4 regions of the Sinorhizobium sp. FG01 genome follow, and region 2 is predicted to be linked to each of the others. Evidence: predicted binding sites of a transcription regulator. Region 2 holds the regulator's gene; each other region holds the start of a gene.
The links. Region 2 encodes HrcA, which represses chaperone genes, less so after heat shock. Its sites were predicted from a motif close to GTTAGCACTCNCNNNNNGNGAGTGCTAAC; they were not measured.
Positions count from the first base shown of each region.

Region 1 (7,305 bases), on a different contig from region 2:
GAGAGGGACGAACTCCTCGCCTCACGAGGCGCTCGATCCTGCCCTGAGCGTGCGCTGGAAATCGATGCCACAGCCGATGCCTTGCTTGCCCGACTATTGTTCAATCAAGCCTGTGGAGGGTTTAAATAGAAGGCAGCCGTGGAGGCCGATTGCCTCTGGCCCAGAACCGCATCGGGCCGCCGCGAAACCTACGGCACTGAGCTGTTTCAGTCGACGCGCAAGCGGGCAGGCGGGTTTGGGCGCCATGCGGCTGCTGACCGCCGAATAAACCGTGAAATTGCGCCTGCATAGCCGGATGGGCCAAAACACCTCTTCCAACAAGACTTGCGATAAAGGCCATGGACCACAAGAATATTGTCGAATTATACGACCGCGAAGCGATCCGCGACTGTCTGTATCGGTACTGCCGCGGGATAGACCGGGCGGACGAGGCGGCGCTGCGCAGCTGCTACTGGCCCGATGCGCATGACAATCACGGGGCGTATGCCGGCTCGGCCGAGGGTTTCATTGAATTCGCGCTTGGTGTCTTCAAGACCGAACCGCGCAACATCCATCAGATCACGAACATTCTAATCGAGTTTATCAGGCCGACTGAAGCCGCCGTCGAAAGTTACTTCACCGCGCTCCAACGTGGGCCCGACGGCGGCAGGACAATACGTCAGGTTCTCCTATGTGGTCGCTATTGCGACCTTTTTCAGAAGAGGGAAGGTGAGTGGCGAATTGCCGAGCGTACGGTGGTCTACGATTGGCTCGAGGAGCAGACACCGCAGGCGGCGTCAGAGATTGAGCGGTTCGGTCTCAGGCAGCCGATCGGAACATCGCATCCGGATGACCCGGTCTATTCGCTCGGGAAGCGCAAAGCGCAATGAAGTCAGGGCGAATAGCGCCGCGTCTGGCTGGTGTGGCCTCTTCGTCTCCGGGCCGTGCTGCTGAACTGCGATGATCTGAGCCCCATACCGTTCGAGCTGAGCAGGAGACTTGATCCATGAGCCAAGCAGAACGCGTCATCATCATTACAGGTGCTGCAGGCGGAATTGGCCGTGCTCTGGTCGATGTCTTTGCCGCAAACGGCGACACTGTCGTTGCCGTGGACCTTCCGGGAAGCGGCGTACTCGAATTGGTCCGCGACCTCGGTCCCGCGCATCTCGGGCTAGAGGCCGATATCTCGCGAGAGGAGGATATCCTCGCTCTTCATGAACAGATCGAAGCACAGTTTCCCCAAATCGGCGTCCTAGTCAACAACGCCTCTGTGGGGCCTACCCTGGATCCTATCGTTAACACGACTATCGATGCCTTTCGTAGCGCGTTGGCCGTAAATCTGATCGGCCCATACGTCATGGCGCGTGAAGCGGCGCGGCGGATGCAGCGCGGCGGTGTCATCGTCAATGTGGCGTTGCTGGCCGGCTTGCTGGGCAATCCCAGGCGTAACGCCTACGCCGCCTCGAAGGCAGGCCTGATCTCGATCACGAGAAGTTTGGCATGCGAGTTGGCGCCGCGCGAAATCCGCGTGACGGCAGTAGCGCCGGGCTATGTGCGCACGCCGATGGTCGAGCAACTGGAACGCGTCGGCGAGACGGATCTCGCGGCTATTCGCCGACGCGTGCCGATGGGGCGCATGGCGCGTCCCGACGAGATCGCCTGGGTTGTGCGTTTTCTGGCTAGCCCACAGGCGGCCTGCATCAACGGGTCGGTTCTGACGGTTGATGGTGGTTGGATGTCTTTCAACCAGCCGGGCGACGCGCACCCGCCGGTGTATGGGACACCAGAAGCCGAACGCTCCCGTCCGGCCGAGTACAGCGGCGAGCGAATCGTGCTTGTCACGGGCGGAGCGAACGGCATAGGCGCGGCCGTCGTTCGCCGCTTTGCCGCAAACGGCGATACCGTCGTAATTGCCGATAGAGAAGGCGCTGCGGCGGCAAAGCTTGCGGGCTTTCTAGGTGGCAAGCACATGGCGAAATCCGTGGACATTGCCGTCGAGAGCGACGTGGTGGCGCTGTTCGAGGAGTTGCGAGCGCGCTTCGGCAGGCTAGATCTCCTCGTTAACGCTACCGCTGGGGCCGAGCTTTCTGTTGCGGGGAGCCAAAAAACAACAGTACAGGTCCAGCGTGTCCTGGATGTCAATCTCACCGGCGTCTTCACCTGCGCGCGTGAGGCGATCAAGATGATGCGCCCCGGAAGCGTGATCCTCAACGTTGGATCGATGGTTGACTTTCTGCCCCTCGCACAGCGTCACGCCTATGAAGCCTCCATGTCGGGGACAGAGATCCTGACACGGTGTCTGGCGGCAGAACTTGGGCCAGTCGGTATTAGGACGGCAAGCATCGCTCCTGGTTACATACGCCCTTCTGGCGGCTCCGGGTTGGCAAAGGTCGGCAGCGTCGCCCCGGAAGCGGCCAGCCGGCGCATCCCGATCAGGACGGGAGAACCGGAAGACGTCGCTGAAGCAGCGTTCTTCCTGGCTTCGCCTGAGGCCTCATATGTCAACGGGTCGACCCTATGCGTGGACGGCGGCTGCACGTCCTTAGGTGATGCTGGATTCGAAAGTGGACTCGACCAGGAATACCCGGTGGCGGCCGCCAAATGGTTGCCGATTATGCCGTAGTCGACGAGCGGCGGCTCATTGCAACAATTGGCTTTCGTGGGGCACGGCCGTCGAATGGCGAGTGAATCGCCAACCGTCGAATACCGCAAACGTCCCCCTGCGGCCATGAAGTCGCGAAGCTGTCGATCAGCCGAATCGAGAACCTCCCATCACCGAAGGATTGCTATGGAATTCGCGACATTTCTCCTTGCCGCCCAGCGCGGCTATCATCAATCGCCCGACACGGTCATCCGCAACTCGATCGAACAGGCAGTGCTTTCGGAGCAGGCTGGCTTCAACACGGCATGGTTTGCCGAGCACCACTTCAATAATTACAGTCTTGTTCCCTCTCCCTTGATGATAGTGGCGCATTGTGCCGGCCTGACGAGCACGCTTCGTCTCGGTACCGGAGTCTGCGTACTGCCGCTCTATCAGCCGCAGCGACTGCTTGCCGAGATCGGGTTCGCCGACATCGTGTCGGATGGTCGCCTCGAGCTTGGCGTCGGCTCCGGGTACCAGCAGTTCGAGTTCGAGCGCTTCGGTGTCGATATCGATGAGGCGGCTACCGTCTTTTCCGAGTACCTGGCTATCCTTCTGAAGGGGCTCAACCAGAAGGTTTTCGAACACGACGGCCATTATCAGAAGATACCTCCGACGGCGGTTTCGCTGCGGACCATCCAAAAGCCGACTCCGCCGATCTGGATCGCGGCCGGATCGGCGCGCAGTATGAGGCGGGCCTATCGTGAGGGCCACAATCTGTTCGTCACGGCATTTCACAACGGGTTGGACGCCTTGCGAACGCTGCGTGATAGCATCGAGGAGGCAGCGACCTGCGAGAGGAAAAATGTCACGAAAGCCAAGATATCACTGCTGCGCTGCTGCTATGCCAGTGACCACGAGGCGGAGATCAACAGCTATCTCGACAACGCCCGCTTTCAGCGCCGGCTATCTGAAGCGTTGCAACAGCGCCGCCAGCAGAGCCAGGACGGTTATCTACTTGAGGAAGTCCCGACGAAACAGGACCTCTCGTTCGAGAGCATGCGCGAGAACCTGCCGATCGGTAATGTGAATCGGGTGATCGATCGCCTGCTTGAAGAAATTAGTGTGCTGAAACCCACTCAGATTGCCGTTCAGACGCAATTGGGCGATTTCGACCACAAGACGATGCTGAGGCAAATTGAACTTTGGGGAGACAAGATCATCCCTGCGATCAACGCGGTCACGCCCTAACGGCTCGGCCGAGACTCCATGCGGCCCAGCTCAACGTAAGTGGTGATAAAGGGCGTAGCAGGCATAATTCAAAAGCAACTTCCAGCGAATGTTCTGTCTGTCTCCCCTGTGGACTTGGACGGCTTTGTCGTGCGCGCGGCTAGACGGCAGCGAAGGCGACCGAAGGGTTATCCGACCAGCTCGGGTTACCCTGCATGAATGTGGCGGCGGCTGCCTTGATTTCGAACAATTTGTATTACTAATAAAGAATGCTGGCAATTTGGGATGGCAACCATCCACGTTATGGATAGATGAAGCATGCGGTTCAAGGGCCTTGATCTAAATCTCCTCGTCGCGCTCGATGCTTTGATGACCGAGCGCAACCTCACGGCGGCGGCGCGCCGCATCAATCTCAGTCAGCCGGCGATGAGCGCGGCCGTTGCCCGGCTGCGCAGCTATTTTCGTGATGAGCTGTTTGCAATGGCGGGGCGCGAATTTATCCCGACGCCGCGTGCGGAAGGGCTCGCCCCCGCGGTGCGCGAGGCTCTGCTGCAGATCCAGCACTCCATTGTTTCCTGGGAGCCGTTTAAACCGGCCCACTCAGATCGCCGCTTTAAAATCGTGCTCTCCGATTACGTCACGCTCGTGCTTTTCGAAAAGGTGGTGGAGCGTGCGGCGCGGGAAGCTCCCGGCGTCAGCTTCGATTGTCTGCCGGTTGCGGACGACTTCGAGGAGCTACTGCGGCGAGGCGAAATCGATTTTCTGATCATGCCGGAAGCGTTCATGTCGCAGCATCCTCACTCAGCACTGTTCGAGGATAAATTTGTGTGCGTCGGTTGCCGCTCCAACAAGCAGCTGTCGGAGCCGCTCACATTCGAGAGGTACATGTCTATGGGCCACGTTGCGGTGAAGTTCGGAAATACGCGGTTGCCCTCGTTCGAGGAACGGTATTTGCTCGAGCATGGTTTCAAGAAACGTGTCGAGGTCGCAGTGCAGGGTTTCAGCATGATCCCGCCCATGCTGTTGGGCACTGAGCGGATAGGAACCATGCCCTTACGGTTGGCGCAGCTTTTCGCAAAAACAATACCCCTGCAGATCGTCGAGGTTCCGCTGCCACTTCCCCCGTTTATCGAAGCAATCCAATGGCCCGCCCCACACGATAGTGATCCGGCAAGTCGTTGGCTGCGTGAGATGCTCGTAGAGGAGGCGTCGCGTATGGTCTCGCCGCGTGCCCAGGAACCTCTGGATCCGTGCTTTAGTCGCGTCATTCGCTAAATCCGCCGCGCGATGAGGCGCTGCTCCCGACAACTGCGCCTCCTCATCGCCCGCCTTCCATGAAGACGGTGTTGCCGCCGCCTCTTTTGAAATCCTCGACATTGTTTCCTCGACGCAAGGCGGCCTTCTGCCCAAGTGCCGGGCGAGCCAACTGGTAGGTTAAGCCGCTTCTCAATCGACCAGGGCTCGTATGGCCTCTCGATGTCCGTGTGAGCCAAGCTCCATCGGTTGGCTGCGTCACTTTAGCACTCTCGACCAAAGAGTGCTAAAAACTCTTGAATTCAGTTTTCAACTGAACCAGAATCAACCGCTGCCAGTAGCCGGAGCGGCCTTGCCCGTCCGCAGTGCATTCGTCCGGCGAAGAGCATCGTCGATTGATTTTATCCAGGAGGAAGGCATGAAGTTCCAACCGCTTCACGATCGCATTCTTGTCCGCCGCGTCTCGTCCGAAGAGAAAACCAAAGCCGGCATCATCATCCCCGATACAGCCAAGGAGAAACCACAGGAAGGCGAGGTGATCGCCGTCGGCCCGGGTGCTCGCAATGAGCAAGGTCAACTCGTCGCGTTGGACGTCAAGGTCGGAGATCGCGTGCTCTTCGGCAAATGGTCGGGCACGGAGATCAAGATCGACGGCGAGGACCTGCTGATCCTCAAGGAAGCCGACGTGCTCGGCATCATCGAAGATTTGGGCGCGGATAAAAAGGCCGCCTGAGAGCTGCCACTGACCAGAATTCAGCGAAGGAGTGAACCATGGGTGCAAAAGACGTAAAATTCCATTCCGATGCCCGAGATCGCATGTTGCGCGGCGTCGATACGCTTGCCAACGCAGTAAAGGTGACGCTGGGGCCAAAAGGCCGCAATGTCGTCATCGACAAATCGTTCGGCGCCCCGCGCATCACCAAGGATGGCGTTACCGTGGCGAAGGAGATCGAGCTTGAGGACAAGTTCGAGAACATGGGTGCGCAGATGCTGCGCGAGGTGGCCTCGAAAACGAGTGACATCGCCGGCGACGGCACCACGACCGCGACGGTGCTCGCGCAGGCGATCGTCAGGGAGGGCGCAAAGGCCGTTGCTTCCGGCATGAACCCGATGGACTTGAAACGAGGCATCGACCTCGCCGTCGACACGCTCGTTGCCGAGCTGAAAGCCAAAGCGCGGGAAGTTTCGAAGAATGAGGAAATCGCCCAGGTCGGCACCATCTCGGCAAACGGTGATGCGGGCATCGGCCGTTACCTCGCCGAAGCAATGGAGAAGGTCGGCAATGACGGCGTGATCACCGTCGAGGAAGCCAAGACCGCGGAGACGGAACTTGAGGTGGTCGAGGGAATGCAGTTCGACCGGGGTTACATCTCACCCTATTTCATAACCAACCAGGATAAGATGCGGGTAGAGTTCGAGGAACCCTACATCTTGATCCACGAAAAGAAGCTCTCCAACCTGCAGGCGATGCTGCCTGTTCTCGAAGCTGCCGTACAATCGGGCAAGCCGCTCCTCATCATCGCCGAGGATGTCGAAGGCGAGGCGCTTGCCACCCTCGTCGTCAACAAGCTGCGCGGCGGACTGAAGGTCGCGGCCGTCAAGGCCCCTGGCTTCGGCGACCGGCGCAAGGTCATGCTCGAGGATATTGCAATCCTCACGGCAGGCACCGTGATCTCCGAAGACCTTGGGATCAAGCTGGAGAACGTCACGCTCGACATGCTCGGCCGCGCCAAGAAGGTCTCGATCGAGAAGGAGAACACCACGATCATCGACGGCGCCGGCACCAAAGCCGACATCGACGGCCGCGTCGCGCAGATCAAGGCGCAAATTGAAGAGACGACGTCCGACTATGATCGCGAGAAGTTGCAGGAGCGCCTCGCCAAGCTCGCCGGTGGCGTCGCGGTCATCCGCGTCGGCGGCTCGACGGAAGTCGAAGTAAAGGAACGCAAGGACCGCGTTGACGATGCGCTGCATGCAACCCGAGCGGCGGTCGAGGAAGGCATCCTGCCGGGTGGCGGCGTGGCGCTTCTGCGTGCAGTCAAGGCTCTCGATGGCGTGCAGACCGTCAATGACGACCAGAGGGTCGGCGTCGAGATCGTTCGCCGCGCCATCGAAGCTCCGGCGCGCCAGATCGCGGAAAACGCTGGTGCGGAAGGCTCGATCATCGTCGGCAAGCTGCGCGAGAAGGCGGAATTCTCCCATGGCTGGAATGCCCAGACGGGGGAATTCGGCGATCTCTTCTCGATGGGCGTGATCGATCC
Region 1 is NZ_NWTB01000021.1:5,004-12,308, reverse strand. Features, by position in the region: gene CO656_RS25845 (ferredoxin) at 1-129, shown strand, start outside; gene CO656_RS25840 (nuclear transport factor 2 family protein) at 339-869, shown strand; gene CO656_RS25835 (SDR family oxidoreductase) at 986-2,602, shown strand; gene CO656_RS25830 (LLM class flavin-dependent oxidoreductase) at 2,768-3,811, shown strand; gene nodD2 (transcriptional regulator NodD2) at 4,109-5,065, shown strand; gene groES (co-chaperone GroES) at 5,463-5,777, shown strand; gene groL (chaperonin GroEL) at 5,816-7,305, shown strand, end outside.
Region 1: a site for HrcA is predicted at 5,307-5,335, ahead of groES (co-chaperone GroES). Genes of this name have one in related genera too.

Region 2 (7,305 bases):
AGAGGAAACTCCATGAGTGTGCGTGTATCCGGTAAACATATGGAAATCGGCGAATCGTTTCGCTCGCGCATAGGCGAGCAGGTCCGCGAGGCCGTAACCAAATATTTCGACGGAGGATATTCAAGCCAGGTCACTGTGGAAAAATCCGGCTCACGCTTCAGCGCCGACTGCAAGCTTCATCTCGACACGGGCGTGGTCTTGCAGGCAAACGGTCAGGCGAATGAACCACAGCTGGCCTTCGACGCGGCTTCGGAGCGCATCGAAAAGAGGCTCCGGCGCTACAAGCGTAAGCTCAAGGACCATCACAACGGCAATGGTCAGAATGCTACCGAGGTGGCCTACAGGGTAATGGACTCGGTTCCCTTCGAGGACGAGGAAGTTCCCGATGATTACGCACCGACCATCGTCGCCGAAAGCACGAAGCAATTGAGGACAATGTCCGTCGCCAACGCCGTCATGGCGCTCGACATGACGGACGAGCCGGTGCTGATGTTTCGCACCCCCGGCAAGGAAGATCTGAACATCGTCTATCGGCGCAATGATGGAAACATTGGCTGGATCGACGCCGCCAATATCAAAGGATGAGTGGGTTCGGGGAATGCCGGCGCGGTCGGCCTTCCCCGCCGCTCCGATCGGCGGGCCAGGAAAATTCGTCTTTTCTGTGAATGCGACCCACCAGCCTAAAGATGGTTGGAGCCATTGCGGCAAATTTGTGTTGAAGTTGTCAGGCTCTGACCGGCAAACGAGGATAAAAGAATGGCATTGGCAGGCTTGCTGCACCAAAATGCGATCATCCCGGCTATGAGGGCCAACTCGAAAAAGCAACTCCTTCTGGAATTGGCAGCAAAAGCATCGAAGCTCACCGGTCTGCCGGAACGGGAGATTTTCGACGTCATCCTGCAGCGCGAACGCCTCGGCTCGACCGGCGTCGGCAACGGCATTGCCATCCCGCACGGAAAGCTCAGCAATCTTTCTTCGCTCGTCGGCATCTTCGCACGGCTTGAAACGCCGGTCGATTTCGAAGCCCTTGACGACCAGCCGGTGGACCTCGTCTTCCTTCTGCTCGCCCCGGAAGGCGCCGGCGCCGATCACCTCAAGGCGCTGTCGCGCATTGCGCGGGTGCTGCGCGACCATGACATGGTGACGCGCATCCGGGCGACCGATTCCGCCAGCGCCATCTATATGCTCCTCAATGAGGACACGACCTCGCACGCCGCGTAAAAGCGGCCGTAGTGGAGCGGGCCGGATTCACTTGCGCTTCGCTGACCGAGACCGATCGTGTTTCCGTCCGCGTCCGGATTGATCAAACAATTCAAGCGTTCCGCTGCTCTCGCCCACCCGAAAAGGGCTATCGACAGCTTCCCCGTCGTCAACAATAATCCACTCCGGCATTCGATCGGCGATGCGGGGAGGACGACATCATGACGGGCAGGCTTTCGGGCAAGGTCGCGTTGATCAGTGGCGGCGCCGGCGGCTGCGGGCTGGCGGCCTCCGAGCTTTTCGCGCGCGAGGGCGCCAAGGTCGGCATCGTCGACCTGCCGAAGAGCAAAGGCGAGGAGGTTGCAGCCGCCATTCGCGCCCGGGGCGGTGAGGCCGTGTTCGCGGCCGCCGACGTCTCGGTCTCGGCCGACGTGAGTGCGGCGGTCCGCCCCGTCGAGGATGCCTTCGGCCCGATCACCGTCCTCTTCAATCATGCCGGCATTCTCGCCGTCGGACCCTTCCTCGAAACCGAAGAGGCGGAGTGGGACCGGCTGATGGCGGTGAACGTGAAGAGCATGTTCCTGATGACCAAGGCGGTGCTACCGGGCATGATCGGCGCCGGCGGCGGCAGCATCGTCTGCACCTCGTCGATCTCGGCAGTCGCGGCGACGCCGATGGAGGTGCTCTACGACACGACAAAGGGCGCCTGCCACATGTTCGCCCGGGCGATCGCCGTCGAGTTTCGCGACCGCGGCATTCGCTGCAACGCCGTCTGCCCGGGCTTCATCGCCACCGATCACGGCAAGCGCGAGCTCGCCGGCCTCACCAAACACGGCGTCGATGTGTCCGAAGCGGCAATCGCCGCCCAGCAGGGGAGGATGTGCGATCCGATGGAGGTCGCCAATGCCGCGCTGTTCCTGGCGAGCGACGAGGCGAGCTTCGTCAACGGCACGCATCTCTTCGTCGACAATTGTTTCACGGCCGTCTGAGGAGACAAGCATGCTGCAAGCGGGTGGTCATTGGCGCAACTGGGTCGGAAATCAGTCCTGCATCGTCCGTCACAGGGGCGTGCCGGAGAGCGAAGCGGAACTTGCCGAGATGGTGCGGGAAGCGACGTCCGCCGGTCTCAACGTTCGCTGCGCCGGCTCCGGCCATTCCTTCACACCGGTCGCGCTGACGAGCGGCCTGCATCTGACGCTGTCCGGCATGCAGGGCGTCACCCAAATCGACCAAGCACGCAAACGGATATCGGTCAGCGCCGGAACGACGATCAACCAGCTCGGCAAGGCGCTGAAACCGAACGGCCTGTCGCTCATCAACCAGGGTGACATCGACAGCCAGGCGCTCGCCGGCGCGCTCACCACCGGCACGCACGGCACCGGCGCGGCGCTCGGCAACATGGCGTCGCAGATCGTCGGCATGCGCCTGGTGCAGCCGGACGGCTCGATCCTCGTCGTCGACGAGACGACGCCGGATCTCCTGGAGGCCTCCCGCGTCTCCGTCGGCATGCTCGGCGTCATCTCGGAAATTACCCTTCAGGTGATGGACAGCTACAACCTTCATGAAAAGCTGTGGCGCTGCGACTTCGACGAATGCATGGAGCAGCATGACGAGCTCGCCGCGAAGCATCGCCATTTCGGCTTCTTCTGGTGCCCGGTTCCGGAAAGCCGCCATTGCTACTGTCTGCCGGATACATCATCCGTATCGACGACGGAAAAGACCGCCGATGTCTGCGAAATGAAGGTGATCGACATCACCGAGCGCCCGCCGATGGACGGGGCCTTCGAGCGGATCGCCTATTCCTCGGAAATCTACCCGATCGAATATGTCCCGAACTTCCACGAACTCGAATATGCGGTGCCCGTCGCACACGGCAAGGAGGCCGTCCGCGCTGTGCGCCAGCTGATGCTCGAGAAGCACCCGACCTGCATCTACCCGATCGAATACCGCTTCACCGCTGGCGATTCCGGCTGGATCAGCCCATTCTTCGAGCAGGATTCGATCACGCTTTCGGTCTCCGGCGAACCGGGCACCGACTATTGGGACTATCTGAAGGACGTCGACACAATCCTGCGCCAATATGGCTCGCGCCCGCATTGGGGCAAGCTGCACTTCTTGGGCGCCGAAGACGTGACGGCGCTCTATCCGCGCTCCGGCGATTTCCGGGCGCTACGGGCGAAGGTCGATCCGGAGGGCCGCTTCCTGAACGACCATCTCCGGCAGCTTTTTGGGTAGGACCCCTGCGAGGTCGTTTGCAAGCAAGCAACGTCAAACGCCGCTTCACCTTACGCGGTCGCTCCAAACGCGGGTCGGAGGAATAGCTGCGGCACTGAGCCCGGGCAAGCAGCACACCAAAATATCAGACGCTCAATAACGACCCGTCGTACCAAACATCCTCATAATTCCCGCTAATCAGAAATCGCCATCCGGGCGGCAAAGCAAGATACTTCTGAATCTCAGGATACCAACCAGCCAAATGCCGCACATGCAGTGGTTTAAAGAAATCCGTGTCCGCAGATAGCATTTCACCGGCCCATATATACCAGCCGGTGGTGTCGCCTTCGGGCGGATGACGCAAGCCATTTATGGGCGTTTTACCATCCCAGCCGTTCAGAGCGATCCCTACCTTCATCCCTGGTGGTGAAAGGTAGTAAGCCGTGCCGTATTTCGCGCAGATTTCTTTCTGCGCATTTTCGACTGCGTCGGTCAGGTCCAACCTCCTCCGCCCTCAGGCGGCAGGCGTCTCGCTTTCCGCGGCGGCGACCTTCGGGCCACCCTTGGCGACGCCGACCATGGCCGGGCGCAACACGCGCTCGCCGATCGTGTAGCCGGCCTGGACCACCTGGACGACCGTGTTGTTCGGAACCTCGGCGTTCGGAACCTCGAACATCGCCTGGTGGAAGTTCGGATCGAATTTCTGGCCGGTCGGGTCCAGCTGCTTGACGCCGTGGCGCTCGAGCGCCGCCAGCATGGAGCGCTCGGTCATCTCGACGCCTTCGATCAGCGCGGCGAGGCCGGCATCGGCGGATTCCCTTGCTTCGGCCGGAATGGCTTCCAGCGCGCGGCGCAGATTGTCGGAGACGGCCAGCATGTCGCGCGCAAAGCCGGCGACGGAATAAGACTTGGCGTCCTTCACCTCGCGCTCGGTGCGCCGGCGCAGATTGTCCATCTCGGCGGCGAGGCGAAGATATTTATCGCGCAGCTCCGCACTTTCGGCCTTGGCGAGCTCCAGCGGGTCCGGCGCAGCGGCAGAAGTCTCGGCCTCCGGCTTCTCCACCGCGTCCGGCGCGGCGGCCTTTGCAACCTCTTCCGGCGCTGCGGCCTCAGCTCCGTTCTTGTTCGTTTCGTCGGTCATGACGGTCTCCGAATGTCTTGTCTTTGGCGTGTTCGGCATCATCAAACCAGCGGAAGTCGCTTTGCTTGAACGTTCTGTTGCCTGGATTTGAAGCCGATATCGAGGTTTGAGCCCGAAAAATCAAGGGTCCAATCGGTCTATTCGTCCAAAAGGATTCGCTCAGCGCGACAGTCGCGACATGAGCTGGGCGGTGTAATCGACCATGGGCACGATCCGGGAGTAATTGAGCCGCGTCGGGCCGATGACGCCGACGGCGCCGACGATCCGGTCGTCGCTGTCGCGATAGGGTGCGACGATCAGCGACGATCCGGAGAGCGAAAACAGCTTGTTTTCCGAGCCGATGAAGATGCGCACGCCCGGACCGCTTTCGGCAAGATTGAGAAGCTCGATCAGGCTGTCCTTCTTTTCGAGATCGTCGAACAGCATGCGCAGCCGCTCGATGTCCTCGCTTCCTTCCAGGCCCTCGAGCAGGTTGGCACGTCCGCGCACGATCAGGCGCGCCGGCTTCTCGTCGCCCTCGCTGCCCGACCAGATCGCAAGGCCGCGCTCGACCAGGTCCTGCGACAGCGCGTCGAGTTCGCCGCGCACGGTCTTCTTGACCTTTTCGAGCTGGGCGCGCAGTTCCGGAATGGTCTGCCCGGCAAGATGGGCATTGACGAAGTTCGCCGCCTCGGTGAGCTGCGCGCTGGTGACGCCAGCCGGCAGCTCGATGATGCGGTTCTCCACCTGGTCGTGATCGCCGACGAGGACCGCAAGCGCCTTGGTTGGCGCGAGCCGGATGAATTCGACGTGTTTCAGCACCGGATCGCTTTTGGTGGTGATGACGAGGCCGGCGCCGCGGGACATGCCGGAAAGCATCTGGCTTGCCTCAGTGAGAAGACTTTCGACCGGTTGGTCCCGCCGCACCTGCCGCTCGATCGAGGTCCGCTCCTCGGTGGAAAGCTTGCCGACCTGCATGAAAGCATCGACGAAGAAGCGCAGGCCTGTCTGGGTCGGCAAGCGGCCCGCACTGACATGCGGCGAATAAATGAGCCCTAGATCCTCGAGATCGCTCATCACGTTGCGCACCGAGGCGGGCGACAGCGACATCGGCAGGAGGCGGGAGAGATTGCGTGAACCGAGCGGCTCGCCGCTTTCCAGATAGGTTTCCACGATGCGGCGGAAGATCTCGCCGGAGCGCTCGTCCAGCGTCGATGCGATCCCCTGCTTTTGAGGGTTGCGCAGTACCATGTCACTCCATGCAAACAACCGTTCGTGTCGCCGAAGAATATAGTGATCCGCCGGGGCAATGGCAAAAGGGAAAAATCACCGTCCCGGCCCGATATCAGGCGGTTCCCTTTGGGGGCGCCATGATCTAGAAGGCTGCTGAGAACACAGGAGTTGAAGATGCGGCCATCCGGCAGAAAAACCGACCAAATGCGCAAGGTTTCCTTCGAGCGCAATTTCTCCAAGCATGCGGAAGGGTCCTGTCTGGTGCGCTTCGGCGACACGCACGTGCTCTGTACCGCGAGTCTCGAAGAGAAGGTCCCCGCCTGGCTGCGCAACGGCGGCAAGGGCTGGATCACGGCGGAATACGGGATGCTGCCGCGGGCGACCGGCGAGCGGATGAAACGCGAGGCCGCCGCCGGCAGACAGAGCGGCCGCACACAGGAGATCCAGCGGCTGATCGGCCGTTCGCTCCGGGCCGTCGTCGATCTGCCGGCGCTCGGCGAGCGGCAGATTTCGATCGACTGCGACGTGCTCCAGGCGGATGGCGGCACCCGAACCGCCTCGATCACCGGCGCCTGGATTGCCCTGCACGACTGCCTGAAATGGATGGAAGCGCGCAACATGATCAAGGTCGAGAGGGTGCTCAAGGACCATGTCGCCGCCATTTCCTGCGGCATCTTCGCCAACCAGGCGGTGGTCGATCTCGACTATCTGGAAGACTCGGCCGCTGAAACCGACGCCAATTTCGTCATGACGGGCAGCGGCGGTCTCGTCGAGATCCAGGGAACGGCGGAAGGAAAACCCTTCAGCGAGGAAGAGTTCGCAAGCCTGATGCAACTCGCCAAGGACGGCATCGCCGAGCTCGTGGCGCTGCAGAAGCAGGCGATCGCCGGCTAGCGGTAGGCGGGGCGCGCGCGCCCGCTTTGGCTGACAGAAGAGAGGATTGGCATTGGCTCCGGCTCTTGAAGGCATCCTCGAAACCGCACTCTATGCGCACGATCTGGATGCGGCCGAGGCATTCTACGGCAACGTGCTCGGACTGACGCGAATCACGCGGGCCGGCAACCGCCACGTCTTCTTCCGTTGCGGCGACGGCGTGCTGTTGATCTTCAATCCGGCGGAAACGGTGAAGCCACCCGCGGCCGGCGCGCTGCCGGTGCCGCCGCATGGCACGCAAGGCAACGGGCACATGTGCTTCCGTGTCGCGGCGCAGGCGCTCGATGCCTGGAAGGCGAAGCTGGAGGCGGCGGGAGTTGCAGTCGAGGCGGATGTCCGCTGGCCGAACGGCACCCGCTCCTTCTACTTCCGCGATCCGGCCGGAAACAGCCTTGAATGCGCGGAACCCGGCCTCTGGGCCATCGATTGATGACGCTTTGAACGTTTGGACGGAACGAAACTCGAATGCGCAAACTGGTTGACAAGACACTCGTGGTGGCAAGCCACAATGCCGGCAAGATCCGCGAAATCCGTGACCTGATCGGACCGCTCGGCTTCGAGGCAAGATCGGCCGCCGATCTCAATTTCATCGAGCCGGACGAGAC
Region 2 is NZ_NWTB01000005.1:230,725-238,029, reverse strand. Features, by position in the region: gene raiA (ribosome-associated translation inhibitor RaiA) at 13-585, shown strand; gene ptsN (PTS IIA-like nitrogen regulatory protein PtsN) at 757-1,221, shown strand; gene CO656_RS09315 (SDR family NAD(P)-dependent oxidoreductase) at 1,422-2,189, shown strand; gene CO656_RS09310 (D-arabinono-1,4-lactone oxidase) at 2,200-3,435, shown strand; gene CO656_RS09305 (hypothetical protein) at 3,560-3,916, opposite strand; gene grpE (nucleotide exchange factor GrpE) at 3,929-4,555, opposite strand; gene hrcA (heat-inducible transcriptional repressor HrcA) at 4,715-5,785, opposite strand; gene rph (ribonuclease PH) at 5,942-6,661, shown strand; gene CO656_RS09285 (VOC family protein) at 6,714-7,130, shown strand; gene rdgB (RdgB/HAM1 family non-canonical purine NTP pyrophosphatase) at 7,166-7,305, shown strand, end outside.

Region 3 (7,305 bases), on a different contig from region 2:
CTGCCGCCCTGCTGCAAACCGATGTTCGAACGCTTCACCCATCGAGGGGCAAGCCATGGTTCGATGGGTCCGCGCCCCTGAGGCGCGAACCCATCGTTTCCGTCAGAAGTCCATACCTCCAGGCGGCATCGGCGGAACCGGCGCCTCCTTCTTCGGCTTCTCGGCGACCATTGCCTCGGTGGTAATCAGCAGCCCGGCGACAGAAGCGGCGTCCTGCAGCGCGGTTCGAACGACTTTGACCGGATCGATCACACCTTGCTCGTAAAGGTCACCGAACTCGTTGGTCTGGGCGTTCCAGCCATAGCCAAATTCGGATTTCTCGCGCAGCTTGCCGACGATGATCGAGCCTTCGGCACCCGCGTTCTCGGCGATCTGGCGCACCGGCGCTTCGATCGCACGGCGCACGATCTCGATGCCATGCCTCTGATCGGCGTTCTCGGTCTGAACGCCGTCCAGGGCCTTGACGGCTCGCAGCAAAGCGACGCCACCGCCGGGCAGCACGCCCTCCTCGACAGCCGCCCGCGTTGCATGCATTGCGTCATCGACGCGGTCCTTGCGTTCCTTGACTTCGACCTCGGTCGAGCCCCCCACGCGGATCACGGCAACACCGCCGGCGAGCTTGGCGAGACGCTCCTGCAGCTTCTCGCGATCATAGTCCGAGGTGGTCTCCTCGATCTGCGCCTTGATCTGGGCGACGCGACCCTGGATCTCCGTCTTCGAACCAGCGCCGTCGACGATGGTCGTGCTTTCCTTCTCGACAACCACCTTCTTGGCGCGGCCGAGCATTTCGAGCGTGACGTTCTCGAGCTTGATGCCGAGATCCTCGGAGATCGCAGTACCGCCGGTCAGAATGGCGATGTCCTCGAGCATGGCCTTGCGGCGGTCGCCAAAACCAGGCGCTTTCACTGCAGCGACCTTCAGGCCGCCACGCAGCTTGTTGACGACGAGCGTGGCGAGCGCTTCACCCTCGACGTCCTCGGCGATAATCAGCAGCGGTTTGCCGGATTGAACGACAGATTCGAGAACCGGAAGCAGCGCCTGCAGATTGGACAGCTTCTTCTCGTGGATGAGCACATAGGGCTCCTCCAGCTCGACGCGCATCTTTTCGGGATTGGTCACGAAATAGGGCGAGAGGTAACCGCGGTCGAACTGCATGCCCTCCACGACTTCGAGCTCCGTGACCGCGGTCTTGGCTTCTTCGACCGTGATCGCTCCTTCGTTGCCGACCTTTTCCATCGCTTCTGCGAGGAAGCGGCCAATCTCCGTGTCGCCATTGGCCGAGATGGTGCCGACCTGGGCGATCTCATCGTTTCTGGTGACTTTGCGGGCATTGCTGCGCAGCTCCTCGACCACAGCCTCCACCGCCTTGTCGACGCCACGCTTGAGGTCCATCGGGTTCATTCCCGAGGCCACGGCTTTCGCTCCCTCCTTGACGATCGCCTGGGCGAGAACCGTTGCCGTGGTGGTGCCGTCGCCGGCGATGTCACTGGTCTTTGATGCCACTTCGCGCACCATCTGGGCGCCCATGTTCTCGAACTTGTCCTCAAGCTCGATCTCCTTGGCGACGGTGACGCCGTCCTTGGTGATCCGTGGAGCGCCGAACGATTTGTCGAGCACCACATTGCGACCCTTCGGGCCCAACGTCACCTTCACCGCATTGGCGAGAATGTCGACGCCGCGAAGCATCTTCTCGCGGGCTTCCGTATGGAATCTCACTTCCTTGGCAGCCATTTTTTCTACTCCTCCAATTGGCCCGGCTCTCAGGCGGCCTTCTTCGCCGAGGCTTCGTTCTCGATCACGCCCATGACGTCGGATTCCTTCATGATCAGAAGCTCCTCACCATTGAGCTTGATTTCTGTACCGGACCATTTACCGAACAGGATGCGATCGCCGGCTTTGACGTCGAGCTCGACGAGCTTGCCGCTGTCATCGCGTGCGCCCGGGCCGACGGCGATGACCTCGCCTTCCTGCGGCTTTTCCTTCGCCGTATCGGGGATGATGATGCCGCCGGCCGTCTTTTCCTCGGCTACAATGCGGCGGACCAGGATGCGATCATGCAGGGGACGGAACGTCATGTCGCTCACCTCGTGGACAAACAGATTTCTTAGAAGCTCCTCCGCGCCGCATCCGGCTCGAATCCGACGCGGGACGCACGATGTTTTGGCATCGCGCCAATCGATCTGGTTTCTGATTTTTCGAGTTTCAAGAGGGCGGCGCAATTTTTTAGCACTCGATCCATGTGAGTGCTAATCCCATGAATTTATAGCTTCATTTCCCGCCACCCCCTTGACGTAACGCGGTGGGATCCCCAACTCATTTCTGCCGACGCCCCATTGGGGTCGGCCAGGTCAGGGAGCGCCGAGCTTCTTGGCGCTTCCTCGTATCTATGTTGCTCTACGGAGGATGTAGCTATGAGAACAAGCCTCGACTTTACCCCCTTCTACAGGTCGAGCATCGGCTTCGATCGCATGTTCGATCTGCTGGAAAACGCCAGTCTGAACGCTGAAAACTGGCCGCCCTACAACATCGTGAAACTTGGCGAAGATTCCTACCGAATCGAAATCGCGGTAGCGGGATTTGCCGAAGACGACCTAACGATCACCCATGAGGCGAACATGCTCATGGTCAACGGCGCCAAGTCCAAGGATGAGGAGGCACAGTACCTCCATCAGGGGCTCGCCGTACGGCCGTTCGCGCGTAAATTCGAACTCGCCGATCATGTCTTTGTCGAGGGCGCAAAGCTCGAAAACGGGTTGCTTGTCATTAATCTCAGGAGGGAGATCCCTGAGGAGATGAAGCCACATCGGATCACCATCCAAACCGAAGTGACCAAGCCCGCTTCGAAGCAGATCGAAGGCGACAAGGCAGCCTAAACCGGCGCGCCGCTCAAGCCTCGGCTGTTTTCGAAGGCGAGGGCCGGGAGAGAGCGCAAAAAAGGAGTGAACGAAACCGAAGAAAGGATGAAGCCATGAATGTACGTGACCTGATCCCCTGGAATCGTAGCAGCAGCCAGGTTCCAAGCGCCTTTCGCGGCGATGACCTAGATCCGTTCCTTTCGCTGCACCGCAATGTAAACCGGCTGTTTGACGACGTCTTCCGCGGTTTTGGCCAGCCCTCGTTGTTCGGTGCTGCGACGTCCTTCAATGGCTCGTGGCCGACAGTGGAGATCGAGGAGAACGACAACGAGATCCGCGTGACAGCGGAGGTGCCGGGGATTGATCCAGACGATGTCGAGGTGCTGCTGGACGATGGTGTGCTAACGCTTCGCGGCGAGAAGAAATCGGAAACGGAGGACAATGGCCGCCGGTTCACAGAGCGCTACTACGGGCGCTTCGAACGGCGGCTGGCTCTTGGTGGCCAGGTCGATGAGAATAAGGTCGCCGCAACGTTCAGGAACGGCCTGCTCTCGGTGACACTGCCTAAGACCGTGAAGGCGCGAGCCAACGTCAAGCGGATCAGCATCGATAAAGCCAAATAGTACCGTCGCCGCCGGCCGGGTCGATTGCCCGGCCGGCTATTCTGGTGACGACAACCTATCTCATGACGGGACGCCGTTCCTCGACAGGAAAAGCTCTCGTAGCGATGATCGGAAATTCGCGGAGCAGATCGGCGACAGCCAGCATCCGGCGGCTGAGGACCGGCTAAAACCAAACAGTGACCCGGTAGCACGCATCTTTCGTCCGTCACGTTCCGTGATGACGTCAGCGCGCCTCTCAAGGCGACCTTGGCTGCTGGTGTTCGAACGGAAAGACCCGCCGGTCATCGACTATCTCATCGGCTATACCGGAGGAGTGACACGCTGTCTCAGGTCGAACTTCCCATCCCGCGAGGCCGCCATTGCCTATGCGGAAAGACAGAAACTTAACTACATCGTCGTGGACGACAGGAGCCGCTAGTTTGAGGGGAGCAGTAACCGGCTGTGGCCGAAGCGCCGTACCTTTCAGAAGCGGCGCGTGTCGCGAATTGCAGCAGGGCGAGACGATCAACCAGAGCCCGAGCCACGAATGAAGCTTGTTGACGCTGTTCCGCGTGCTGCGCACGCTGCGTAAGACGATGTAATCTTGGGCAAATTAATCTTCAAGACGGACTTGATTACTTGTTTGGACGGACGTGCACTTCCGGACATTCCCGGGAGCGAGGCGAGACGGTAGTCGCGGGGTTAGGGCAATCCTTACGACAGGGCCATTCAGAACGTGGTGACGGGTCGCATGGGTTGCTGCTCGATAGGTCGGGGCCTGGAAGCGTGCCCCGACTCCAGCCTTTAGGCAAGCGAGTGTTGACCGCCAGCACCGGGTTTCGCGCCGAACATTGCATCCGCGCTCGCTGCCATGCCCGCATCTCGGCAGGCGTCAATGAACGCTTCGCGCGCGATGGCCACTGGGGTCATTCGGTTCAGAGCACGGCGGCACGTTTGAACGGCTCGACTGTATTTTCCACCTCGATGGAGGGCCAGGTCCTCTTCGAGAAAATCAAGCGCATCGTTGACGCAGGCGAAGACCTGCGGGGTCCCGTCCTTTTTGCGAACGATGACGGGCGTCATCCAAACCAGTTCCGGGTTAAGCATGATGTCCTCCTTTCGCATTCACACCGGATGAAAAAGAAGTGCAGAAAATATCGGCGCCAACAGATCGGATTTCAAGGCTTCTAACGCTTTCCCGAGTTGACCAACCATCCGAGCAGCTGGCTCGCCATCTGATCCCCTCGAAACATTTCGGCTGCCTTTTTCCATAGGGCTTTACAGTCGGAGCGCGATCAGTTTGTGGAGCGTCCTTCGGGATTATTTCTCGCGGACACATTAGCTTTGTATTCGATGGGCGCAGACGGAGTCTGGCTCCGTCGAGGTGGGATATGGACTGTCCGAACCGTGGGGTTTCCCTCGACGGGCTTGGGCGCAATCCTCACGTTTCGGCAGCGATTCCCGAGAGGCGGTGGCCTGCTCGGGCCTTTTTCGTGCCCGAGCTTTGCCCAAGTTGCGCTTTTCTCCTACGAGGATGCTTCGCGATTCTTTACGAGGCTCGATCGAGAAAAGTCGACCTTTTGCAGCCGAACAGCATTGTTGACATCGTAAGGGTCACAATCCTTTCACGCCCGCCTTCTCTTGCGACCGATTGCAGCCGATCAGCGCTTGTTGCAACCGCTGTCACGAGATCGTCACGGTCCTCGGGTAGGAAAGATGCACCTCGCCGTTGACCACGGATGGACTGGCAAAGGCGAGAGGTGATGAGGAAGGTCGGGCGAGCCCGGCCTTTTCTGTTGCAACCGGTTCTGCCATCGGCGGGGGCTAAAGCCTGACGATATCGTCGACCCAATATTCCACTTGATAGCGAACGGAATTGGCCTGCTGCTTTGCTTCGCGCCAGGCCGCGCGGCCGTATCGCCCCTCGCAGGCGATCCGGTCGATCGCCCAGAAACCAGCCAACGCAACAATGAACAGTAGCAAGCCGCGCATATAGACATCTTGTCGATGAATTCTTTAGAAAGCGCTAACGTTCCAACTTGCATTCAAACGGATCGTATCGGCGCATCGATCTTCCCTGTCGCGGCAATCGATCGCGTATTCGGTTGCTCGTCATGCACTTGTCACGAACAGCGTCTAGGAAGAACCCACCTCGCCATTGACCACGGATGGACTGGCAAAGGCGGAAGGTGATGAGGAAGGTCGGGTTTACCCCGGCCTTTTTGTTTGTCCGGAGCGGTTCCGAAGGGCGGGCCGGCACCGCCGCTCACGCTCAATGGAGGACCTGCGATGCAGCCGACATCACCTCGTCCGGCGAAGGAGAACGGAACATGTTGCGGCCGTCCGGCGAAGCTTCGGTGAAGGACCACCGCACGACGCCGTCGCGGTCGAGCAGGAACTCACCGACGAGCTGCGCCATGGCGGCCGCCTCCATCCGCTTGTCGTCCTCGGTCATCTCATAGCCGTCGGCTTTCTGGAGATAGGCTGACGCGGCGACAGGATTCATCGGTTCCGGCAGTTCGCCGGGCATGTCGAGACGCATCGACATCACCGTCTGCATGCCCAATTTATGCGGCCAATCGTCCTCATCCTCGGTGAATTCGAGATTCGGCAGGCCGAAGGCTCGGTGCGAAAGCCGCTCGGGATCCGACGCGGCAAGCAAATTCGGCAGGGGATGGTAGCGGAAATAGAGCCGGGCCCGCTCGATCGGCGTGTTGACGACCGTCAGGGTCTCTACCCCCTTTTCGTTGAGGGCGGCCTTGAGCTGCGCCATGGTGGCGATCTGCCGGCGGCAGAACGGGCATTGCAGGCCCCGGAACAGTCCCACCAGAACGGGTTTGCGCCCCCGAAAATCATCAATGGCGATCTTGCCCTCCTGGGTGATCGCGTCGAGCACCACGTTCGGCGCCCGGTCGCCCGGCTGCAACGGCCCGGAACTGGTATACTCCGCCATGGCTGTTCTCCTCCCTGCATGCCGTGCAGCGCAGGCCTCTCGAGGCGTGCGGCGCTGCCTCTTTCCGGGCCATTGCCGAGTGAAGGCTGCTCAGTCGAGGAAAGGCAGTATCACCAGGGCTTCCGGATCGAGATCGTGACTTTCGCAGATTTCTTGCGCCAAACGGAAATGACGTTCGGCCTCGGCGAGCTCGCCTTCATCCAGGCAAAGTGTCGCCAAGCCATCATAGCACGGAAACAGCACCTGCGCTTCGTCCGTTTCACCGGCAAGATCGAGCGCTTCGCCGTAGAGCCTGCGAGCCTCTGCTGGCCTGCCGTGGCACTGGAATATCTGCCCCAGCACCAGCAGCGAGACCGGCAGATGATCGCGCTGGTCGAGCGCCCGGTCGATCTCGATCGCCTTTTGCGCCGCCGGCACCCCTTCGGCCGCGCAGCGGTCGGTAAAGGTGCAATGGGCGACTGCAAGATTGGCAAGGAGCCGCGCCTGGAAGCCGAGGTCGCCGATGCGGCGGGCCATGTCGAGGCCGCGCCGGCAGACGTCGATGGCGAGCTTCGGATCGACGATCGTGTAGAGCACGCCGAGGTTGGTATAGCCGCGGCAGGCCGCGTGCATCAGGGCCGCCGCTTCGGCCACCTTGACGCTCGTCTCCACCGCCTCGATCGCCTCTCGCGTGCGACCGCGCCGCGCGAGGGCCACCGCCTTTGTATTCAACGCCTCGGCGGTGACGAGGGCTACCTCGCGCCTCGATTCGGCACCCATGGCGGGACCAAGCGCCTTGACCCTCTCCAAGGCTTCGTCCGCCCATTCTGACGCGCCGAGATAGTCGCCCATGCGAAAAGCCAGATGACCCCGCTCCTGCAGCAGCGACGCGCTTTCGATCGGTGCCTCGGCGCGC
Region 3 is NZ_NWTB01000010.1:232,180-239,484, forward strand. Features, by position in the region: gene groL (chaperonin GroEL) at 103-1,731, opposite strand; gene CO656_RS18685 (co-chaperone GroES) at 1,761-2,075, opposite strand; gene CO656_RS18690 (Hsp20 family protein) at 2,412-2,873, shown strand; gene CO656_RS18695 (Hsp20/alpha crystallin family protein) at 2,969-3,478, shown strand; gene CO656_RS30845 (NADH dehydrogenase ubiquinone Fe-S protein 4) at 3,672-3,896, shown strand; gene CO656_RS18705 (DUF982 domain-containing protein) at 4,262-4,564, opposite strand; gene CO656_RS18710 (hypothetical protein) at 5,282-5,449, opposite strand; gene CO656_RS18715 (peroxiredoxin-like family protein) at 5,730-6,410, opposite strand; gene CO656_RS18720 (adenylate/guanylate cyclase domain-containing protein) at 6,501-7,305, opposite strand, start outside.
Region 3: a site for HrcA is predicted at 2,223-2,251, ahead of CO656_RS18685 (co-chaperone GroES). Genes of this name have one in related genera too.

Region 4 (7,305 bases), on a different contig from region 2:
AGGAAGGGCGCCAGCCAGAGGGCGCCCCATACGGCAATGACTGCCGCCGCCCTCCCCCAGCTTGGCTTTCCGTGGGGGTAATCGGCGCCGATAACGGAGGGAAGATCGGGAGCCTTCGCTTGATGCGCGGCCGCTCGCCGCGCCGGCGCATGGCGGGCAGCGACATAGCCCGCGATGCCGGCCGCGAGGACCACCAGCGGAAAGGGCACGGCGAAAACGAAGAGCGCCAGGAACGCCAGGATGGCGAGCCATCGATCGAAGCCGGTTTTCAGCGCCCGGCGGGAAAGCCGGATCAGCGCCTCGATGACGATCGCCAGCACCGCGGCCTTAAGGCCGAAGAAGAGGCTCGCAAGCCAATTGGTCTCCTGGAACAGGGCATAGGCGGACGAGAGGCCCAGGATGACAAAAAAGCCCGGCATCACGAAGAGCGTGCCCGCCACCACCCCGCCGCGCGTGCCGTGTAGGAGCCAGCCGATATAGGTGGCGAGTTGTTGCGCCTCTGGGCCGGGCAGCAGCATGCAATAGTTAAGCGCGTGCAGGAAGCGGCTTTCCGAGATCCAGCGGCGCTCCTCGACGAGTTCCCGGTGCATGAGCGCAATCTGTCCGGCCGGCCCGCCGAAGCTCAACAGGCCGATCCTTGCCCAGACCTTCGCGGCTTCGGCAAAGGTCGGATGGGCGGGCGGAAGGCCCGCCGATACCTGGTCGTTCACGTCCGCTTCCCCTTGCCGCCGTGCGATACCCAATCGTGCTTCTCCTCTCTCGCATCGCGCGCCCAGCGGTAGAGCGCGTCATAGAGAGTCATCCCCGCCTCGAGCTGTTCGAGGTCGCCGGCATACATTCGGGATAGGCCAAGCGATACGGCGAGAAGACCGGCCGCTTGCGGTTCCAGCTCGTGCCTGTCCGTGTCGGCACCGCGGACGATCCGGGCGACGTGCTCGAGCGCGGGAAAGGAAAGGCGGAATTCCTTGACCATCGTGTCGAAGGTGCAATCGTCGCCGCGGTGGCTCCAGAACACGCCTTCGATGTCGAACGGCGTTGCGTCGAAGCGTTCGCCGACCGCCTCGACCTCGGCCGGCGAGACGTAGAGGAACCTGGCACGCGGATCGACGAAGCGGCGGATCAGCCACGGGCAGGCGATGCGGTCGATCTTCGGCCGGGATCGCGTCACCCACACCGAGCCGCCCGAAGGGTCGGCATTCGGCAGGCTCGCCACCGGGACGAGAGGCAGACCCGCCTCGCGCCACGCTTCGAGACCGCCTTCCAATATTTCCGCAGACGCGCCGGCGTGCCGAAGCCATGCGGCAACGCCTTCGCTGAGCTTGCCGCCGTGCTTGCAGAGCGCGACGACCCACTGTCCTTTGTATTCGTCCGCCCATTTGGGCGCATCGGCGTGCGTCCGGTGGAACGAGGACGGTACGAGATGGGGATCGGCGGTGAAATCGTCCTCATCGCGAACATCGATGAGGACGGGAGCTTTCGGCGTGCCGACCAGCCGGGCAAGTTTTTCAGGAGAGATGGAGTTGAACGAGGCCATGATACGACGTCCTTGATAGCTGTTGGACGCGAAATTCCAGCATGACGCCTCGTGGGGCATTCGCTTACCCCATAGATCCATCAAACAAAAAACGGCATTTCATGTCAACGCTCGCGGCCGGCAAAAAAATCTCGAAGCCGATCCTTGACTCGTTCGGTAGCCAGCCTTATCTCGGCGGCGCTAGCACTCTTTAAGCAGGAGTGCTAACACCCATCCACCGGATCGATGAACGATCCGCAATGTCATTTGATCGAGGGATTAGACAATGGCAAGCACCAACTTCCGTCCGCTGCACGACCGCGTTGTCGTCCGCCGCGTCGAGTCTGAGGAAAAGACCAAGGGCGGCATCATCATTCCGGACACCGCGAAGGAAAAGCCGCAAGAAGGCGAAATCGTGGCTGTCGGTTCGGGTGCCCGTGACGAAAGCGGCAAGGTTGTTCCGCTCGACGTCAAGGCTGGTGACCGCGTCCTGTTCGGCAAGTGGTCCGGCACCGAAGTCAAGATCAACGGCGAAGACCTTCTGATCATGAAGGAAGCCGACATCATGGGCATCATCGGCTGATCGGCCCGCAACCCCAACTTCCGTAATTTGAAACCGGGTGCGTCCCGGAACTTCGAAACCAGGAGCTTTCAAAAATGGCAGCTAAAGAAGTCAAGTTCGGCCGTACCGCGCGCGAAAAGATGCTGCGCGGCGTCGACATCCTCGCCGATGCGGTCAAGGTGACGCTCGGCCCGAAGGGCCGCAACGTCGTTATCGACAAGTCCTTCGGCGCTCCGCGCATCACCAAGGATGGCGTTTCGGTCGCCAAGGAAATCGAACTCGAAGACAAGTTCGAGAACATGGGCGCCCAGATGGTCCGCGAAGTCGCTTCGAAGACCAACGACATCGCCGGTGACGGCACCACGACCGCAACCGTTCTCGCCCAGGCGATCGTTCGCGAAGGCGCCAAGGCCGTTGCTGCCGGCATGAACCCGATGGACCTGAAGCGCGGCATCGACCTCGCCGTCACCGAAGTCGTCAAGGACCTGCTCGCCAAAGCCAAGAAGATCAACACCTCGGCAGAAGTCGCCCAGGTCGGCACGATCTCGGCAAACGGCGAAAAGCAGATCGGCCTCGACATCGCTGAAGCGATGCAGAAGGTCGGCAACGAAGGCGTCATCACGGTTGAAGAGGCCAAGACCGCCGAGACCGAACTCGAGGTCGTCGAAGGCATGCAGTTCGACCGCGGCTACCTGTCGCCCTACTTCGTCACCAACCCGGAAAAGATGGTCGCAGACCTCGAAGACGCTTTCATTCTCCTGCACGAGAAGAAGCTCTCCAATCTTCAGGCGATGCTCCCGGTTCTCGAAGCCGTCGTTCAGACCGGCAAGCCGCTCCTCATCATCGCTGAAGACGTCGAAGGCGAAGCTCTTGCAACGCTCGTCGTCAACAAGCTGCGTGGCGGCCTGAAGATCGCTGCCGTCAAGGCTCCGGGCTTCGGCGACCGCCGCAAGGCCATGCTCGAAGACATCGCCATCCTGACGGGCGGCACGGTGATCTCCGAAGACCTTGGCATCAAGCTCGAAAACGTCACGCTCGACATGCTCGGCCGTGCGAAGAAGGTCTCGATCTCCAAGGAAAACACGACGATCGTCGACGGCGCCGGCCAGAAGGTCGACATCGAAGGCCGCGTTGCCCAGATCAAGGCCCAGATCGAAGAAACCACTTCCGACTACGACCGTGAGAAGCTGCAGGAGCGCCTTGCCAAGCTCGCTGGCGGCGTTGCCGTTATTCGCGTCGGCGGTGCGACGGAAGTCGAAGTGAAGGAAAAGAAGGACCGCATCGACGACGCCCTCAACGCGACGCGCGCTGCCGTTCAGGAAGGCATCGTACCGGGTGGCGGTGTTGCCCTGCTGCGCTCTTCCGTCAAGATCACCGTCAAGGGTGAAAACGACGATCAGGACGCCGGTATCAACATCGTTCGTCGCGCTCTGCAGGCTCCGGCCCGCCAGATCGCGGAGAACGCTGGCGATGAAGCCTCGATCGTTGTCGGCAAGATCCTCGAGAAGAACACCGACGACTTCGGCTACAACGCTCAGACCGGCGAGTATGGCGACATGATCGCCATGGGCATCATCGACCCGGTCAAGGTCGTCCGCACCGCTCTCCAGGACGCAGCCTCGGTTGCGGGCCTGCTCGTCACCACCGAAGCCATGATCGCCGAGCTGCCGAAGAAGGACGCTCCGGCCATGCCGGGCGGCATGGGCGGAATGGGCGGCATGGACATGATGTGATAAGGCGAAAGCCTTAGCGCAGGTGATCCATCCGGATCGGAAGGGCGGCTCTCGAGCCGCCCTTTTTGCTTTTCAGGATTTCGTCGGCGAGGATTCCTTCATGCCATTCGCCTCGCTGGGCAAGCGCCGCCGGGCACCACCGGGCGTTCACACTCGGCGGCAAGCCGACGACTTCATGCCAGCGCCGCGCCTCTTGTGGAATCGTTGCTACGGTCGGAGGCACCCCCTCTGCCCTGCCGGGCATCTCCCCCACAAGGGTGGAGATCGGCAAGTGGCAATGTCCCGCCATCAAATATCCTTACATGGACTTTGCAGGTCCCTTTATTTCGGCATAGGCACGCTGGGCGTGGGGCAGAACGGCGTTTTCCAGCCAATCTCCCTCCTTGTGGGGGAGATGCCCGGCAGGGCAGAAGGGGTATCAATCCCACTCTCCCGCTTTCGCCGTTTGCCGAACGCGTCAGGCGGCCTCGGTCCTGACCCCAACGACGGAACCGATCGGCGCCGGCCGCCCGAGGAGATAGCCCTGCGCCTCGTCGCAGCCTTCGGCAATGAGAATGTCGAGCTGCTTCTGGGTTTCCACCCCTTCGGCGAGCACCGGTACCTGGAGGCTGTGGCCGAGGGCGAGGATGGCGCGAATAATCGCCTTTGCCTGGGGGCTGCCTTCGACCTCGGACATGAAGCTCTTGTCGAGCTTGATCTTGTCGAAGGGGAACGACCGCAATGTCTCTAGCGAGGAGTAACCCGTGCCGAAATCGTCGATGGCGATCGTCACGCCAAGCGCCTTGATCTCGCGCAGCGTCAACAGCGCGCGCTGCTTGTCGTCGATAATCGTCGATTCGGTAATCTCGAGCTCGAGCCGTTTCGGGTCGAGCCCGGTTTCGACGAGGATCGCATGGACGAGGCTGACGACGTCGCCATTTGCCAGCTGCACCGGCGAGAGGTTCACGGCGATCTTGTGCTGGCTGTCCCAGGTCGCCGCTTCACGGCAGGCCTCGCGCAACACCCATTCGCCGATCGGCAGAATGGCGCCGCATTCCTCGGCGAGCGGGATGAATTCGCCTGGCGATACCATGCCGCGTTCCGGATGGTTCCAGCGCAGCAGCACTTCGTAGCCGATCACCTCTCCGCTCGTCACTGATTTCTGCACCTGGTAGTGCAGTGCCAGCTGGTTCTTCTCAACCGCTTCCCAGAGATCGTTCGCCAGCGCCCGGCGGCCGCGTGCAGCCTCGTCCATCGAGACCTCGTAGAAGCAGATCGTCTGATTGAGCGCCGCCTTCGCCCGATACATCGCGAGGTCGGCGTTGTTGATCAGCGTGTCGGCGGTTTCCGCATCCTGCGGGTAGATGGCCACACCCATGCTGCCGCCGGATTTCAGCTCGAAATCGCCGAAGCGCATCTCCTCATGCAGGCACCGCTCGATCCGCCGCAGGAAGTCATTGAGTTCAGACAGGTCTTCGAAGCGCTTGACCGCAGCGAACTCGTCTCCGCCGAAGCGGGCGACGAATTCGCCCTCTTGCAGGTGTTCCTTCATCCGCTGCGCGATCGTCACCAGTACGAAGTCGCCAGCCGCATGTCCGTGCAGGTCGTTGACTTCCTTGAACTTGTCGAGATCGATGCCGACGACCGCCACCTTGCGCGAAAACCAGACGGCCGCGTCGAGTTCCTCGTCGAGATGGCTGTTGAACTGCAATCGGTTGGGCAGCCCGGTCAGGCTGTCGTGACGCGCGAGGAAGGAAATCTGCTCCTCGGAGTCGAGCCGCTCGGTGATGTCCTCATAGGTGGAGACCCAACCGCCATCGGGAAGCGTGCGGTGCTTGGACAGGATCGAGCGTCCGTTCGACAATTTTTCGACCAGGTCGCCGCCGCCCTTCGCCACGATGTCCAGCCTATGCCTCTGATAGGCCTCGTTCGCCTTCGCCTCCGCGACCACCGGATCCGCATAGGTGCGGTCAAATGCACGATTGAGGACTTCCCGGAAGGTCATGCCCTTGCCGGCCATCGATTCAGGCAGATCGAAGATCTCGAGGCAGCGCCGATTCGAAAGCAGCAGGCGGTCGGCACGATCGAAGAGACAAATGCCTTGGCTCATGTTTTCGAGCGCGATGTCGAGATTCTTGCTCACCTCGGCGATCCGATCGGCATCCTCCTTCTGCTTGGTGATGTCCTTGGCGATCTTGATGAAGCCGGCGTGCTCGCCGTCCTCGCCGATGATCGGGTCGATCACCACATGCGCCCAGAAGCGGGTGCCATCCTTCCGGTAGCGCCAGCCCTCGGTTTCATATTTCCCGGCGTCAAGGGCGATGCGCAAGGCGCGCCCCGGCAGGTTCGCCGCACGATCCTCGGGCGAGTAGAAGCAGGAGAAGTTTTTGCCGATGATCTCCTCGGCGGAATATCCCTTGTTGGCCTCGGCGCCGGCATTCCAGCTTGCCACGCGTCCGTCGACATCGAGCATGTAGATGGCATAGTCCCTGACGCTGCGCACGAAGCGGGAAAACTCCTTCTCCGATGTGGTGGCGAGGATCTCCGCCTGGCGTGCGAAGCCGGCGGCGATCAGCACGGCGGATAGAAGAAAGAAGGCGGTTCCGGCAAGGACGAAGGCCAAGAGATGCGGCTGGATCATGCCTTCCGGGGTTTGGGTCGTCGCGAACTCGACTTCGATCGTAACCGCGCCCATCGCGGTGAAGTGCAGCACGACGATGCCGAGCGTCATCGCCAACGTCGCGGCCATCTGTGCCCTCAGCGACTGGTCGGCCCGGTTGATCGCAAGAAGGGCACCCATGTCGAAGAGCACGCCGGCCAAAATCGATGCGACGACGAGCATCGAATCCCAACGAATGAACCCGGGCACTTCAAGGGCGGCCATGCCGAGGAAATGCATTGAGCCCACACCGGCGCCGAGCACCAGGCCACCCAGCAGCCATGCGGGACGGCCCTTCCAATAGGAGGCGATCGCCAGAGCCGACGTCGTCAGCAAGATCGCGGCCACCAGCGACAATGCCGTCAGGCTGGCCTGGTAGCCGAGGACGACTCCCGGGTCATAGGCGAGCATGGCAATGAAATGGGTCGCCCAAATGCCGAAGCCGCTGGCAATGCCTGCGGCCGCCACCCAGATCGCCTGCGGCCTGCCCTCGGAGATTCGGGCCCGCTGAAGCAGCGTCACGGCGCCAAAGCTGGAAAGGAAGCAAACCACCGCCGCCAGTGCAACCAACCGCAAGTCATGTTCCACGACGAGGCACGAAAGAATCCTAAACATTGCAGGTCGCCCAAATACACGCATTCGCCCGCTCGGCGCCTGTGTTCCACGCCGGGTCGCTATGTGTTCGCTTTAATCCCTTTAAGGAAGGATGAAATTTACCGGGACCACCGCCGCTTTCGAAGCGAACATTGCTGAGTTGCGTTAATGAATCGCCAAGCTACCGCAAGCTTATCGTAGGAGGTGCGCGCCATTCGAGGAGCGGCAAAGACACGTGGAGTCGTTCCGCGAACGGTACGTTCAT
Region 4 is NZ_NWTB01000008.1:257,987-265,291, forward strand. Features, by position in the region: gene chrA (chromate efflux transporter) at 1-710, opposite strand, end outside; gene CO656_RS15635 (sulfurtransferase/chromate resistance protein) at 707-1,534, opposite strand; gene groES (co-chaperone GroES) at 1,800-2,096, shown strand; gene groL (chaperonin GroEL) at 2,171-3,808, shown strand; gene CO656_RS15655 (EAL domain-containing protein) at 4,266-7,061, opposite strand.
Region 4: a site for HrcA is predicted at 1,714-1,742, ahead of groES (co-chaperone GroES). Genes of this name have one in related genera too.